Regions from separate parts of the Rhizobium sp. 22-785-1 genome, predicted to be linked through region 2. Evidence: predicted binding sites of a transcription regulator. Region 2 holds the regulator's gene; each other region holds the start of a gene.
The links. The regulator PhoB, encoded in region 2, activates phosphate uptake and scavenging genes when phosphate is short. The targets are predictions, from matches to a motif close to TGTCATNNANCTGTCAT.
Positions count from the first base shown of each region.

Region 1 (4,020 bases), on a different contig from region 2:
TGAGGCCAGCGAAGGACTGCACGCCTTCTTGCTTGCCGATGATCTGGTTCACGTCACGCAAGTGCCGGTCGAACCGGCCTTCAAGACCGCAGATCAACGCATCCGCCTCGCCGCGCTTGACGGAAAGCGCGCCGATGACCGTGCTGTTCGTGCGTATGATGGTGCGGGCTGCTTCCGGGTTGATACCGGCGCGACCGACAAGCGCGAAGTAGTCGTCGACATATTCACGGTAGCGCGGATCGTCTTCGGGATTGACGACGGCGAAATCGGCATTCGGACGAATGCGCAGGCCAAAGCGCTTCAGGCGCGTTTCGATAATCTGCGGACGCCCGATCAGGATCGGAACACCTGTTCCTTCTTCGAGGAGAACCTGGGCTGCGCGCAGCACGCGCTCGTCTTCGCCCTCCGCGAAGATGATGCGCTTCTTTTCCGCGCTCTTGGCGCTGTTGAAGATCGGCTTCATGATGAAGCCGGAGCGCCACACGAACCGGTTCAGCTGGTCGAGATAGGCATCGAAATCCGTGATCGGTCGCGAAGCGACACCGCTTGCGGCGGCAGCGCGGGCAACCGCCGGCGCGATACGCAGGATGAGGCGCGGATCGAACGGTGACGGAATGAGGTAGTTCGGGCCGAAGACCGGAGTTTCCTCGCTGTAGGCCTTTGCTGCGACTTCGGAAACTTCCTCGCGGGCCAACTCGGCGATCGCACGAACGGCTGCCATTTTCATTTCTTCATTGATGCTGGTTGCGCCACAATCCAGCGCACCGCGGAAGATGTAAGGGAAGCAGAGGACGTTATTGACCTGGTTCGGGAAGTCGGAACGGCCCGTGCAGATCATCGCGTCAGGGCGGGCAGCGCGCGCTTCATCCGGCATGATCTCAGGCTTTGGGTTGGCCAATGCCAGAATCAGCGGCTTTTCCGCCATCTTGGCCAGAAGCTCGGGCTTGAGAACGCCAGCAGCCGACAGACCAAGGAAAACATCGGCGCCTTCGATGGATTCGGCCAGCACGCGTTTGTCGGTCTTCTGCGCGTAGATTTCCTTCCACTCGTCCATCAGTGTGTTGCGGCCTTCATAAACGAGGCCCTCAATATCATGGACCCAGATGTTTTCCCGCTTTGCGCCCATCTCAACAAGTAGGTTGAGGCAGGCGAGAGCCGCCGCACCGGCACCGGAGGCAACGATCTTGACGTCGGAAAGAGACTTGCCTGCAAGTTCCAGAGCATTGGTCACGGCTGCGGCAACGATGATGGCCGTACCATGCTGATCGTCGTGGAAGACCGGGATGTTCATCTTAGCGCGCAGCTGGCGCTCGACTTCGAAACACTCCGGCGCCTTGATATCTTCGAGATTGATACCGCCAAAGGTCGGCTCCAGCGCCGAAATGGTAGACACCATGTCGTTGATGCCGGGCGCCTCGATTTCGATATCGAAGACGTCGATGCCGGCGAATTTCTTGAAGAGGACGGCTTTGCCTTCCATGACGGGCTTTGATGCCAACGGCCCGATATTGCCCAGACCGAGGACGGCGGTGCCGTTGGAAATCACCGCCACAAGGTTGGCGCGTGCGGTATATTCCGCTGCCGTTTCAGGATTCTCATGGATAGCAAGACACGGGGCTGCGACCCCTGGCGAATAGGCAAGTGCCAGATCTCGCTGGTTGCCGAGCGGTTTGGATGCCTGGATTTCAAGTTTTCCGGGGCGAGGATAGCGGTGGTAGAAAAGCGCCTGCTCATCCAGATCCGCATTGCTCGTGCTCTTGCTTGGCGTCGTGCCCTTGTCCTGAGAACTCATCTTTTCACCGCTTATTTCAATTATCGTGAAGGTCTTTGCATACAACAAACATACCGGTGGTACAGCCGTTTATTTGGCGGGTGGTATGCAAAAGCGTAAATGTCGCTATTCGCAAAAAGCCAGGACCCCGGCCATCGAAGTGCCGCTTTGTCATCTTGCTGAAACACGAGTCTGGTTTTCCAAGAGCTGAAAGATTTCCAAACGCCTTTCCTGAGACGAGGGGACGAATTCATGGCTGCTGAGACCGAAACCAGACACTTCCGGACGCTCTTCATTTCCGATGTGCATCTTGGCTCGAAAGCAGCCAAGACGGATTTTCTCTTGGACTTTCTGAAGTATCACGAGGCGGATACGATCGTTCTCGTCGGCGATATCATCGATGGTTGGCGTCTTCGGCGCAGCTGGTACTGGCCGCAGGGCTGCAACGACGTAGTCCAGAAGCTTCTGCGCAAAGCGCGTAAGGGTGCGCGCATCGTCTACATTCCCGGAAACCATGACGAATTCCTGCGCGAATTCCCCGGTACGCATTTCGGCGGCATCGAAGTCGCCGAGCGAATGATCCATGAGGCTGCAGATGGACGAAAATATCTCGTGCTGCATGGAGACGAGTTTGATGTCGTGGTGCGCAACGCGCGTCTTCTCGCCTATCTTGGTGACTGGGCTTACGATGCCGCCATTGCCGTTAATGTCGCCATTGCTGCCGTGCGCCGCCGCATTGGCCTGCCATATTGGTCTTTTTCGGCCTGGGCAAAGCTGCAGGTGAAGCACGCGGTGAATTTCATCGGTGAGTTCCAGCGCGTCGTGGCGGATGAGGCGCGCCGCAACAAGGTCGATGGCGTGATCTGCGGTCATATTCACCATGCAGTGATGGAGGATATCGACGGTATCCGCTACATCAACACCGGCGACTGGGTGGAAAGCTGCACGGCGATTGCCGAAAACATGGACGGCACCTTCGAACTTATCACTTGGATGCAGACCAGCGACAAAACCGTAGAGCCGAAGCTTGGCCAGTTGGAGCCGGTCGCATTTCCCAAGATGATCAGTTCGAAAGCCGCATAAGAAGGTCTTCCCCGGCTCGCGTTTTTATCCCCAAAGTTCCGGCCGCGGAGGATGTACGAGCGATCCTTCATAGACAAGACCTGGTTCGCGTTCCCGTGCAAGCAGCAGCGGACCGTCGAGATCTGCGAACGCCGCATCCTGAGCCAGTAAAACGGCGGGCGCCATGGCGAGAGATGTGCCCAGCATGCAGCCAACCATAATCGTGTAGCCCAGCCGTTCGGCCTCCTGTTTCATCACGATCGCTTCTGTAAGACCACCTGTTTTGTCGAGCTTGATGTTGATCGCGTCGTAACGATCTTTCAGCGACGCCAGATCCTTTGTCAGATGAACGCTTTCATCGGCGCAGATCGCCACAGGGCGGCGGATTTTCGCCAGAATATCATCTTTACCAGCAGGCAGAGGTTGTTCGATGAGAGAGATTTCGAGTTCCGCGGCAATAGCCATGTGGCGCTCGATATTGTCTTCATCCCATCCTTCGTTTGCATCCACGATGATTTTCGCGTCAGGCGCCGCCGCACGGACGGCGCGCAGTCGAGCCTCGTCATCCTGCGTTCCCGTCTTGATTTTCAGCAAGGGGCGATGGGCGTTTTCTCTGGTCTTCGCCGCCATGGTTTCCGCATCCGCGAGCGAAATCGTATAGGCGGTCAGAATCGGCTTTGGCGGCCCCGGAAGAATGAGCGAGGAGGCAGGTTGACCCGTGAGCTTTGCGTCCAAGTCCCATAAAGCGCAATCCACGGCGTTGCGCGCGGCGCCCGGTTTCATCGCCTGCTGCAGGTGTTGTCTGTCCAGGCCCGATGCAATTGCCTTTGCGGCCGCGTCGATATCTGCCAGAACGCCTTCTATCGTCTCGCCATAGCGGGCATAGGGTACGCATTCGCCCTGACCTTTGATGCCATCCTGTGTAATAGCGCAGGTGACGACGTGGATTTCCGTGCGGCTTCCCCGGGAAATGGTGAAGCTTCCTGCAACTGGAAAGGTATGTGTTGTGGCTTCGAGGTAACGGCCCATAAAAATTGCCTTATAGTTGGGGGTAAATGCGTGGAACCCGCAAAATTTCTATCCATTTACGGAGCACCGCTGTGGCTTGCTGGTCCGGCAAACGATATGAATCGTTAAGAGAATCTTTCAATAAGCTGCATTCGCGCGGAGAAATATGCAAGAACAGC
Region 1 is NZ_JBNWDI010000001.1:360,729-364,748, reverse strand. Features, by position in the region: gene ACQZ5M_RS01710 (NADP-dependent malic enzyme) at 1-1,792, opposite strand, end outside; gene ACQZ5M_RS01705 (UDP-2,3-diacylglucosamine diphosphatase) at 2,024-2,854, shown strand; gene dgcA (N-acetyl-D-Glu racemase DgcA) at 2,879-3,862, opposite strand; gene ACQZ5M_RS01695 (MlaE family lipid ABC transporter permease subunit) at 4,008-4,020, shown strand, end outside.
Region 1: the regulator PhoB is predicted to act here: its motif matches at 1,941-1,957, upstream of ACQZ5M_RS01705 (UDP-2,3-diacylglucosamine diphosphatase).

Region 2 (4,020 bases):
CACGGCATCGTAGGTGGATTCTGCCCGAAACAACGCGACGAGCGGAGAAGCGGCATGAACTGGACGGACGAACGAGTAGAAAAACTCAAGAGATTATGGTCCGAAGGGCTTAGCGCAAGCCAGATCGCAGCACAACTGGGCGGTGTGAGCCGCAATGCCGTCATCGGCAAGGTTCACCGCCTGAACCTGCCAGGTCGCGCCAAGGCTGGCGGCACGGTCGCCACGTCGCGCCCTGCGCCTAAGCGTCCTGCAGCAGCGCCGCGCCCAGCAAGCTACACGGCTGCTCCGGCCCGTGTCGCAACGAGCCGTCCTGCACCTGCACGCACCACTGGCGCTCTCGCGTTCAAGGAAGACATGGAGATCGACGCGGTCGAGCCCATGGAATATGTCCGCTCTTCCAACAATGTCGTCATCCCGATCTCGCGTCGCCTGACACTGACGGAGCTGACCGAACGTACCTGCAAGTGGCCCGTCGGTGACCCGCTCAAGGACGACTTCCACTTCTGTGGCTGCGAAGCAGCTGAAGCGTCGCCTTATTGCAAGTTCCACGCGAAAATGGCTTACCAGCCGGTGAGCGAACGCCGTAAGGCGTAAGGCTCAGTTTCAAGACCATTTCGAAAAGCGGGCTTCGGCCCGCTTTTTTTGTGCGTTCCTTCAAGCGTTTCCTCGATCCAATTGGTCCAGACTTGCCTGCAGCAGCGATCATGCGCAGACTACCACCATGAACGCGATCGACACGCTCTACGACTATATCTCGGTCCTATGGACGAAGGTGGTCAAAACGCCCTTCCCTCCGATCCCGCGCCGCGCACGCGGCGACGGGACGGTATATGTCGAATGGCGACGGGGTCGCTACTGGCTGATCTGCGAAGAGCGTGGCGAGGAGTATTGGCGGCGCGAGGCGAACGACATGGACGATGCCGCGTTCCAACTGATGTCGATCGTCTCGAGCGCGTTGGTGCGCGATCGAGAGCTTGAGTTTCGGCAAAAGCAAGCCGGTCGCTCTGGCGATCCTGAGCGCTACTCGCGCTGGAACTGGATGTATCAGGAAATCGAGCTGATGAACGACATCAAGGAGAGTTATGGCGCTCGAACCAGAGCCCACTATGAGGAGGTGCTGGAACGCAGCCCGCTATCGCAGGACGAAATAGACGCCGCGCGCTATCCCCTTCCTACCTCAAGATCTGACGCCTCGTAGCCATATGCTGGAGGCTGCTGCGTCAGAAAATCGGAGCGCTAGCCATGATAGAAAGCGCTCCCTAAGGCAATCAGGCTTCCATGGAATATCCGGCACCGCGAACGGTACGGATCACATCCTGCATGCTTGAGAAGTTCAGTGCCTTGCGCAGGCGACCGACATGGACGTCTACCGTGCGTTCATCCACGTAGATGTCATGTCCCCAGACGCCATCGAGAAGCTGAGATCTGGAGAAGACGCGTCCCGGCGACGTCATCAGGAACTCCAACAGACGGAACTCGGTCGGCCCAAGGCGGACTTCGCGGCTCTTGCGGTGAACGCGGTGCGTCTCGCGATCGAGTTCAATATCGCCGCATTTCAGCACGGAGGATAGAACCTCGGGCTTGGCGCGGCGCAACATCGCCTTGACGCGTGCCATCAGCTCTGGCGTGGAAAAGGGCTTGACGACGTAATCGTCAGCGCCCGTTGCCAGACCGCGCACCCGTTCGCTTTCCTCGCCGCGTGCCGTCAGCATGATGATCGGCAGACGCTCGGTTTCGGGCCGCATACGCAGGCGACGGCAAAGCTCGATGCCGGAGACGCCCGGCAACATCCAGTCAAGGATGAGAAGATCCGGCGTGCGCTCCTGGAGGCGGATTTCCGCCTCGTCGCCACGCGGAATAGTGTCGACGTCATAGCCTTCGGATTCGAGATTGTAACGCAGGAGGACGCTCAGCGCCTCCTCATCTTCGACAACGGCGATTTTCGGCACCATGGCTCCAGATCCTATCTGCCGCTTACTCGGTCACAGCGCCGAGCGTGTTGGAACTATCGTCCTTCGGACGCTCACCTGCAGGCTGGCTGCCGGTGGTCATGTAGTAGATGGTCTCGGCAATGTTGGTCGCGTGGTCGCCTACACGCTCGATGTTCTTGGCGCAGAACAGAAGATGCGTGCAGGTGGTGATGTTGCGCGGATCTTCCATCATGTAGGTCAGAAGCTCGCGGAAGAGCGAGGTGTACATGGCGTCGATCTCTTCATCGCGCTCGCGGATGGCCTGGGCCTTTTCCGCCGAACGCGTGGAGTAGACGTCCAGCACTTCCTTCAGCTGAACCAGCGCCAGTTCCGAAAGGTGCTCCAGGCCACGCGCCAGTTTACGCGGAACGCCGGTGCCTGCCACTGCAATGACGCGCTTGGCGGTGTTCTTGCCCAGATCGCCGACGCGCTCGAGGTCTGCGGCGATGCGCAGCGAACCGATGATTTCGCGCAGGTCTGCGGCCATCGGCTGACGCTTCGCGATCGTCACGATCGCCTTGTCGCCGATTTCACGCTCGGCGTGATCGAGGATCGTATCGTCGGAGATGACCTTCTGCGCCAAGGCCGCATCGGAATTGACGAGCGCGCGCACGGCGTCGGCGCACATCTGCTCGGCCAGTCCGCCCATTTCGGCGATCCGGCGGCTGAGGAACTTCAGCTCCTCGTCATAGGCTGACATGATGTGGGAATGTGTCGGCATAGTCGTAATCTCCAGTTTCGAAACGCCCTGTCGCAAGCCTTTTGTTGGCTCAAGCGACAGGCGCGGTGGGATGCGCGGGCAACAGCAGGATCAGCCGAAACGACCCATGATATAGTCCTGGGTACGCTGGTCATCCGGGTTGGTGAACATCTTGTCCGTATCGTTCTCCTCGACCAGATGACCGAGGTGGAACATGGCGGTGCGCTGGGACACGCGAGCGGCCTGCTGCATCGAGTGGGTCACGATGACGATGGTGTAGTTGGCGCGAAGCTCGTGGATCAGTTCCTCGACCTTGGCAGTCGCGATCGGGTCGAGCGCCGAGCAGGGCTCATCCATCAGGATGACTTCCGGCGAAACGGCAACAGCACGCGCGATGCACAGGCGCTGCTGCTGACCACCGGAAAGACCGGTACCGGACTCATGCAAGCGGTCCTTGGCTTCGTTCCAGAGACCTGCCTTCTGCAAGCTAGACTCGACGATCTGATCCATATCCGCCTTGTTGCGGGCAAGACCATGGATGCGCGGGCCGTAGGCGATGTTTTCGTAGATCGACTTCGGGAACGGGTTCGGCTTCTGGAACACCATGCCCACACGCGCGCGAAGCTCGACGACGTCGATTGCAGGATCGTAGATGTCTTCACCGTCGAGCGTGATCTGGCCGGTCACGCGGCAACCGTCGATGGTGTCGTTCATGCGGTTCAATGTGCGCAGGAAGGTGGACTTGCCACAACCGGATGGGCCGATGAGTGCCGTTACGGTGTTTTCGCGAACATTGAGGTTCACATCGTAAAGGGCGCGCTTCTCGCCGTAGTAGACGGAGACGTCCTTGCCGATCATCTTATAGGAAACTTCATTCATTTTCTTGTCCAGCGCCTTTTCAACTGCTGCTTCCGACAACATGTTCATTGTTCCGTTCTCCCTTGGTTCTTCGCATTTTCAGACGGAAACCCGGTATCCACTTTTCTCAAAATGCTTTTACCAGCGACGCTCGAAGCGGCGACGCAGGAGGATTGCGCCCACATTCATCACAAGGAGGAACATAAGCAGGATGATGATAGCGCCAGACGTTCTCTCGACAAAGGCGCGTTCGGCTTCGTTTGCCCACATGTAGATCTGAACCGGCAGCGCTGTTGCAGGATCGAGCGGCGTCGTCGGGTAGTTGGCGACGAAGGCCACCATGCCGATGAGAAGCAGTGGAGCTGTTTCGCCAAGGGCGTGTGCGAGACCGATGATGGTACCGGTCAGGATGCCGGGCATGGCGAGAGGCAGCACGTGGTGGAAGATGGTCTGCATCTTCGATGCGCCAAGACCGAGTGCGGCTGCGCGGAT
Region 2 is NZ_JBNWDI010000002.1:317,677-321,696, forward strand. Features, by position in the region: gene ACQZ5M_RS06240 (GcrA family cell cycle regulator) at 55-594, shown strand; gene ACQZ5M_RS06245 (hypothetical protein) at 722-1,198, shown strand; gene phoB (phosphate regulon transcriptional regulator PhoB) at 1,269-1,952, opposite strand; gene phoU (phosphate signaling complex protein PhoU) at 1,975-2,691, opposite strand; gene pstB (phosphate ABC transporter ATP-binding protein PstB) at 2,782-3,597, opposite strand; gene pstA (phosphate ABC transporter permease PstA) at 3,667-4,020, opposite strand, start outside.

Region 3 (4,020 bases), on a different contig from region 2:
CGACTTGGCCAGACGGGCGCTCTCCCTGCCCTCCGTTTCGGTCAGCTCGTGACCGCTAAAACTTAGCTGTGAGGAATACGCGTTTAATGTGAAGAACAGTCGTTGCGTTCGGCTAAGGGTTAAAATCGGGGAACTGTAACGCCAAAATCGGGTTTGGGCTTCATACCTAGCAACGGAGCACATAGATGACCGCCGATATTCGCCGTCCCACGCCACCCTACCCGGAACAGAAGCAGACACCGCCCGGCACGACGCATCAGATGGACCCCAAGCCTGACCACGGGGAAGAATCCTACAGGGGCAGCGGCCTGCTGGAGGGTAAGGTCGCTCTCATAACCGGTGCGGATTCGGGCATCGGAAAAGCCGTCGCCATCGCCTTCGCTCGTGAGGGCGCCGATCTTGTGATTTCCTATCTCGACGAAGAAGAGGATGCACGCGACACGGTGAAGTGGATCGAGGACGCGGGCCGTAAAGTGATAGCGATCGCTGGCGACATCACCTCCGAAGAACATTGCAAGTCGCTGGTGCAGCGCACAGTGAATGAATTCGGCAAAATAGATGTTTTGGTCAACAATGCCGCATTTCAACGCACCTATGCGGATATTGGCGATATCGATGCCGCCGAATGGGATGAAACTTTCAAGACCAACATTTACGCCCCATTCTACCTCTCGAAAGCAGCCGTAACTCACATGAAGGCAGGAAGCTCGATCATCAATACGGCGTCCATTCAATCGAAACAGCCCTCGCCGCACCTTTTAGCCTATGCCTCAACCAAGGGCGCGCTCCTGAACTTTACCGCTGGACTGGCGGGAATGGTTGCCGAGAAAGGCATTCGCGTCAATGCGGTAGCCCCAGGCCCCATTTGGACGCCCCTCATTCCTTCGACCATGGGAGCAGAAAAGACCAAATCGTTCGGCGAACAGACCTTGATCGGGCGGGCGGGACAACCTGCAGAGCTGGCGGGTGCGTATGTTCTGCTTGCGTCCGAGCGCAGCAGTTACATGACCGCAGCCGTCATTCCCGTGACGGGCGGCGAGATCATGATGTGAATTGCACCAGCACGAATAAGATCAATCTTGACGGAGAACCGACATGTCCAACCAAAACTCCACGTCGCCCGCTGTTTCGTCGCTTCACGACGAGCAGGCGAAACAACGCTCGGACGATGGGCAACTTCAGCAGGGACTGGAGGACACATTTCCCGCATCCGATCCCGTTTCCCATACGATGACGACGACCGCAACGCCGACCATCACGTCTGAGAATACGGACGACATGGAAGACACACCCAAGGTTGACGAAGCGCTTGCTGCGGTACGAGCACGCTCCCACACCCCGATGACAGAGGATACGAGGCAAGAGATCAAGGCTTTACGGTCGGAACTGGGACGAATAACGGGCTCTGCGCAAGAGGCGGTTTCGGCATCAGGCAGGATTGCTGGACGGGAGATCCGCTCGGTCAGACAGACGATTGCCGATCAGGTTCGCGAGCACCCGCTGTCTGCCCTCGGATTGGCTGCACTGGCGGGATATGTCTGGGGAATGACACGATAGGTCAATAAAGCGCACCGAACGGTAGGTGCGACAAGCCAGCCCGTCCACAACGAAATGAAGGGTATATGACAGTCATACCCTTCATGACATGCGCCTGTCATGGAGGCGTTATAGTTGCGATATGGACAGGAACGCCGGGTCGATGAACCGGAGGTTGGAGCTGGTTGCAAATGGATATCATCCTGGCCGCAGTGGCGATTGCGCTCATATTCGTGCATTTGGTGAGTATTGCTCTGACGGCTTTTCGTATCCGGCTAGATGAAGCTCCGGCGGTGCCGCAAACCAGCCGACCACCCGTATCGCTCGTCATCCCACTGCGCGGCATAGAGAATTTCACGGCTCTGACAATTCCGAGTGCCTTTCGTCTCGATTGGCCGGATTACGAAATTCTTTTCTGCGTCGCGGATCCCTTGGACCCGGTCATTCCCCAAGTCAAATCCAATATCGCCCTCTTCCCTCACATCAGAGCAAGAATACTCATCGGCGATGACAGGATCAGCGCCAATCCCAAGCTCAACAATTGTGTGAAAGGCTGGCGGGCTGCCAGCCACGAGTGGGTCATTCTGGCAGATTCAAACGTGCTGATGCCGCAGCACTACATATCGACACTCATGGCGGCATGGCGCAGTGATAGTGGGCTTGTTTGCTCTCCGCCACGTGGATCGCGTCCGGAAGACATATGGTCCGAGCTCGAATGCACCTTCCTCAATACTTTTCAGTGCCGTTATCAATATGCAGCAGAAACTTTGGGACAGGGCTTCGCACAGGGTAAGACGATGCTCTGGAACAAGCCGCTGCTAGATTCGCTTGGCGGCATTGAAGCCTTGGGCGCGGAGATCGCGGAAGACGCGGCGGCAACCAAACTCGTTCGTGCGAGCGGCCGAAAAGTTCATCTCGTTCCCTCTCCCTTCGAACAGCCGCTCGGCAAGCGGAGCTTTGAGGACATATGGTCTAGACAAACACGTTGGGCGAGGCTGCGTCGCGTGACCTTCCCGCATTTCTTCGCCCCGGAAATTCTCGTCGGCGCCCTTCCTGCGCTTTGTCTGGCGCTGGCATCAGGCTTCCTGGCAGATGCAGATGCCACGACATTGCTTGCCGTTGCGATTGCCGTTCCGAGCATCATGTACCTGCCGGAACTGGCCCTCGCAAAGGCAAAAGGCTGGCACGTTTCCTGGGCCAGCCTTCCAGCCATGATAATGCGTGACGCCCTTCTGCCGATCATCTGGGCAAAAAGCTGGATGGGGTCGTCCGTGTCTTGGCGCGGCAACATGATGACAGTGGGAACTCAGGAAAGCACACTCGGCTAGACCACACTGGTTAAGCAAAACTGGAAGCGGCAGTTGAGCATAGAGCCATCACGCCTCTGGCTCGGTTTGCATTTCCACGAGTTGAGCCAGTTCCTCGCCTGTGATCAATATGTCATGGCCGCCGCGATGGATGTGAAGTTCTGTACGCGTGGGGCGAAACATGTTGTTGCGCAGAAAGACCAGAGCAGCATCGAGAGAGTCGAACATTTGGCGATGCGCGACCTCGAAGCGCTGCCACAGAACGACCGTCGTGTGACTGTCACCAAACCTGCATCGTGCCTCTTGCGCATCGAAAACCACCCCAGTCCTCCTCGAGGTTGCTATTGTGAAGCAACGCCTCAACGCGCCTATCGTTCAACTGCTACAGGACGTTTTGATTCGAGACAGCCTTCAAGGTCGCGAACATAGGCTTCGTCAACGGCGCTTCAGGACGGAGAGATAGAGCGCTGCGGTTTGCTCGCAAATCGTGCGCCAATTGTACCGCGACATGATCTTGCTACCGGTGTCCTGCGCCTCAGCCGGTTTCGGCGAGGACTCTTGCCGTTCCAGAAGTTTTACGCGCATAGCTCGTGACAGAGCGGATACGTCGCCAAGCGGAAAGTAGGAAGACGGATCCAACTCGAGAGCGACATTTGCTTCGATATCGCTTGCCAACACTGGAAGGCCATATGCCATAGCCTCAAGTAGCGCGATAGGCATGCCCTCATGGCTCGACGGCAGGACGAAAAGGCCTGCATTGGCGAAAAGACCGGCGAGTTGAGCACCCGATTGTGAGCCCGTCAAAACGATGTTTGGATTAGCCTTGGTGCGCGAGCGTAACATCTCAGCATAGCCACTTCGCGCGTCACCACCACCCACCAGAACAAGCTTCGTGTCAGGCAGATCAGCACTCAAGAACGCGTCGATCAGATCTGTCTGACGCTTTTCCGCCACAAGACGTGCCACAAGCAGAACGTAGCGACCTTTGGTCAAGTCGAACGTCTCTAGAATGCCGTTATCAACCGCACTGAGATCGACCTGAACCCCGTTCGGAATGAACTTGACGTCTCTTTTAAACTTGGCCTGCATGGCGTCGGCTATATGTCTGGCAATAACGATACGCCCCTGCGCAAAGCGCATGCCTGCCCATTCCCCAAGTCGCAGGATTTTCTTATCG
Region 3 is NZ_JBNWDI010000003.1:322,526-326,545, forward strand. Features, by position in the region: gene ACQZ5M_RS09095 (RNase H family protein) at 1-52, shown strand, start outside; gene ACQZ5M_RS09100 (SDR family oxidoreductase) at 186-1,052, shown strand; gene ACQZ5M_RS09105 (hypothetical protein) at 1,096-1,557, shown strand; gene ACQZ5M_RS09110 (ceramide glucosyltransferase) at 1,728-2,864, shown strand; gene ACQZ5M_RS09115 (hypothetical protein) at 2,913-3,164, opposite strand; gene ACQZ5M_RS09120 (glycosyltransferase family 4 protein) at 3,279-4,020, opposite strand, start outside.
Region 3: the regulator PhoB is predicted to act here: its motif matches at 1,612-1,628, upstream of ACQZ5M_RS09110 (ceramide glucosyltransferase).

Region 4 (4,020 bases), on a different contig from region 2:
ACCGCGTACGAATCCTTGCAGATAAAAATCTCGCAGTTCCGCTTGACGGATTCATCGCCGACGAGAAGGACTTTTCCGCTGAAGGATATCACGCAGGAATGCTGGCGGCTGGCACTGTCAATGGCAAGGTGTATGGTCTGCCCTATGCCATCTCCCTGCCAATCGTGTATTACAACCTAGATCTCGTGAAAAAGGCTGGCGGTGACCCGACGAGACTACCCACAACTTGGGAAGAAACCATCGCACTTGCGAAAAAGATCAAAGCGCTCGGCAATGGCGTGGACGGCATCGCGGTCAACTGGCCAGTCACTGGTAACTGGATGTGGCAGGCCATGGTTTTCGCCAATGGCGGGACAATGACCAATGCCGACGAAACCAAGGTGGCATTCGATCAGGACGCTGGAAAGAAAGCCATCGGGCTGCTGGCGCGTCTTGTGACCGAAACCGGCACGCCCAATATTTCCAGTTCCGACATGGGGGCCTCCTTTGCGGCTGGCAATCTGGGTATGTTCGTCAGCACGACTTCCGGCCTCAATGTGATCACGAAACAGGTAGCTGGCAAATTCGAGTTGAAAACCGCTGCCTATCCGGACGTAAAGCCGGAGGTTTCGAAGCTTCCTGCCGGGGGCAATGTCGCAGTCATAACTGCGAAAGACCCGGAAAAGCAAAAGGCGGCATGGACGTTCCTCAAATTCTGGACTGGTCCCCAGGGTGGTGCCATCATGGTCAAGACCACTGGCTACATGGCACCGAACAACAAGGCAGCGGCCAGTCTGACCGACTACTATTCAGCCAATCCAAATCAGTACACGGCTGTCGGTGAGCTCCCGTATTTCACTGGATGGTATGCATTTCCAGGCGAGAATGGCCTCAAGATCACCGATGTCATTAAGGACCGCCTGCAATCTGTCATGGATGGCAGCCGCGCGAGCGAGCCGGAAAAAGTGTTGGCCGAGATGGCGGCAGACGTTCAGGCACTCCTGCCACGCAAGTAATTGCTTCCACATTGTTGCTGCTCGGCACCATGCCGGGCGGCCTCTTCTTTCCACCGGATATAATCGCCATGAAACTTATTCATCTGACCGACACACATTTCGTTCCCGCTCCACAGCGGCTGTATGGGATGGACCCCCGCGCTAGACTGAAGGCAGCACTCGAAAGCATTGCTACGGATCACAGCGACGCCGACGCGATTGTGATAACAGGCGATCTTTGCCACTGGGGCGAGAAGGAAGCCTACGAAGAGTTGCACGCCTGCCTCTCCCAAGCGACGACCCCGGTCATCATGATGGTAGGCAATCATGACGAGCGCGCTGCGCTGCGCGCGGTCTTTCCGGATGCCATGGACGATGGCAATGGCTTTGTGCAGGGATCGCGCGAAATGGCCGGGCACACACTGCTGTTCCTCGATACCAATGAGCCTGGAACTCATGCGGGACACTACGATCAGAATCGTCTCGCGTGGCTTCAGGGACAACTGGAAAACAGTCGCAACCCGGTTCTCCTGTTCATGCATCATCCCGCGTTTTCCGTTGGCATATCGTCAATGGATGCTCTTCAGCAACAGGATAGCAAAGCCCTTTACGCTGTACTTGAGCCGCATGTTGCACGAATTCGGCATGTTTTCATGGGGCATGTACATCGTCCAATTTTCGGGAACTGGAAGGGCATGTCCTTCTCGATACTGCCCAGCCTCATGCATCAGGTACAACTCCGGCTGGACGATCATGGGCATGATGTACCGGGCAGCCATGAACCTCCCGCCTATGCTGTCGTCAATGTAACCGATGAAGGCGTCGTCGCACATCTGCATTACTTCATGGATCGCTCAGGGCGGTTTCCGCTCGACGGAGCGGAAGTGAAAGGCAGGGACTACGCTCTGAACTTCACACCCGCCGACTAAGCGACATCCAAGAGAGAGACACGCGTCGATCACTGCCTCGATCGGATGGTCCAAACATCTGATCGGGCGCGGTTTTCAAGTCACATACCTTTCACTGATACAATGAGAAACCTGGAACTTTGATGACTGTAACCACCTCCGATTTCACGGCCAGAGGCTATCTTGTGGATCTCGACGGCACGCTCGTCAGCGGTGGCAAGTTGCTGCCGGGCGCGGATACTCTTCTCGATGCCCTCGACGACCGATTTGTAATCGTTTCCAACGATTCCGAGCATACGCCGGCGCAACTGGAGAGGCAGTTCACGCGCTGGGGTCTTGCGATACCTACAGATCGAATCCTGTTGGCCGGAACATCCGCGCTGGACATCATTGCGAAAGAGACACCGAAAGCTCGGATCATGATTCTGGGAAGCGTCTCCCTTCAAAGCTATGCGCGCAAAAAGGGCCTTCGTCCTGATTGGGAGTGTCCCGATGCCGTGCTGGTCGCGCGCGACCGAAGGTTCTCATTCAAGCGCCTTTATGCTGCTGTCAATGCGGTAAGGACTGGAGCAACGCTTTACTTGGCGTGCCCGGATGTAACCCACCCTGGACCGAACGGACAACTGGTGCCTGAGGTCGGAGCGCTGGCCGCGGCGATCCTCGCATGTGTCGGTGATATACAGCCTTGCGTCATCGGCAAACCGGAGCCCGTGCTGTTTGAAACGGGATGTTTGAGGCTTGGCATCAGCCCGCGAGACACTCTTATGATAGGCGATAACGCTTTGACCGATGGCGCTGGCGCAATGCGTGCAGGTATGGGCTTTATCCAGGTTGCCCCCAACAAGCCCCTGTCTTTCTTTGACCTCACCGAGAGCTCAGTACGTTCTGCCTTGAGCGGAAGCGCTTGATCGAGCCGGACAAGATGGCGATGAGAAAAACCTCACGCGGTCTTTCCGCCTCGTGCCAACCTCGACATCTCTAAGTAGTTTCCGAGGCTTCGACACAGTCTCCAATCGGCTTATGTTCTCGATTACCAATCCAGACCTCCACCAATGAGCTAGCCGGAGTCTGCGAGAGAACTCGAGTTCGCTCCGAGAAAGCAATAAAAATGAAAACTCAACTTCACCTTCCACTGATGACGTATCCCGATCCGACGTCGTTCACCCTGCTGAAAAACGCGGTAGAACTGGCTCGTGTCCAAGGGGCCGACCTCAACATAAGCATCCACAAGCTGAAGGTCCCCACAATCTCTCCGCCCTTTCCCTCCATCTTCGACGCCGAAGATTTGGCTGTTAAGGCAGAACATTTCAGTCGCGAGGCTGGCGAAGAGTTGAGGAGAACGATTCAGGACTACGCTGAACAAGCCGGAATTGGCACGAATATCAGTCTGTTCGAATGCGCAGAACCCTTCGTCGGCAGTAGATTTGCCGAAATGTCGAGAATTTTCGACCTAACGATCCTTGAGGCCTCCGACATCGGAAGGCCCACTATCGAAAGCATACTGTTTGAGAGTGGCAGACCACTTCTCCTGTTTCCTTCAGAAGTCTGGTACGGGCAATTTGAAACAGTCGCGATCGGATGGGACGGTAGCCCTACCCTCGCGCGCGCCCTCTCTTGCGCTAAGCCGTATATGGACGAAAGCAAGAAGATCATCTTGATCTCGGTTACCGATGACAAGGCAGTGGACACAGATCTCCGAGACCAGTTCGCAACCGTGCTTCGTCGATCAGGCTTGGCAGTAGACGTCGTCTCAGCTCACTCCGGCGGCGCTCCGACAGCATCGATTGTGCAGGCCGAGGCTGTAGAGAATGGCGCAAATCTACTGGTAGCAGGTGGGTTCGGACATTCGAGATTCCGAGAGTTCATCCTCGGAGGTGTAACGCGCTCGCTTCTTCAAGACCTCAAGATGCCAGTGCTTCTTTCGCACTGATCCCAGTCTTGTAGTACTCCTATGGCCAGCTTAGAAGTGTAGAGGCATTCTCGAGAACGTAGACGGGCTCTTCGGATCGTTACGGAGATAAAGTTGCGCACGTTCCACTGGGCTACCGTGGCGGTGGCTACGATGTCGACAATCGCTCGAAATCATCTCGAAGATAATGAGGTCGACGGAAAATCCGTGTGCGGACGTTCACTCGTCG
Region 4 is NZ_JBNWDI010000001.1:133,902-137,921, reverse strand. Features, by position in the region: gene ACQZ5M_RS00705 (ABC transporter substrate-binding protein) at 1-995, shown strand, start outside; gene ACQZ5M_RS00700 (phosphodiesterase) at 1,064-1,903, shown strand; gene ACQZ5M_RS00695 (HAD-IIA family hydrolase) at 2,026-2,790, shown strand; gene ACQZ5M_RS00690 (universal stress protein) at 2,991-3,812, shown strand; gene ACQZ5M_RS00685 (hypothetical protein) at 4,011-4,020, opposite strand, start outside.
Region 4: the regulator PhoB is predicted to act here: its motif matches at 1,982-1,998, upstream of ACQZ5M_RS00695 (HAD-IIA family hydrolase).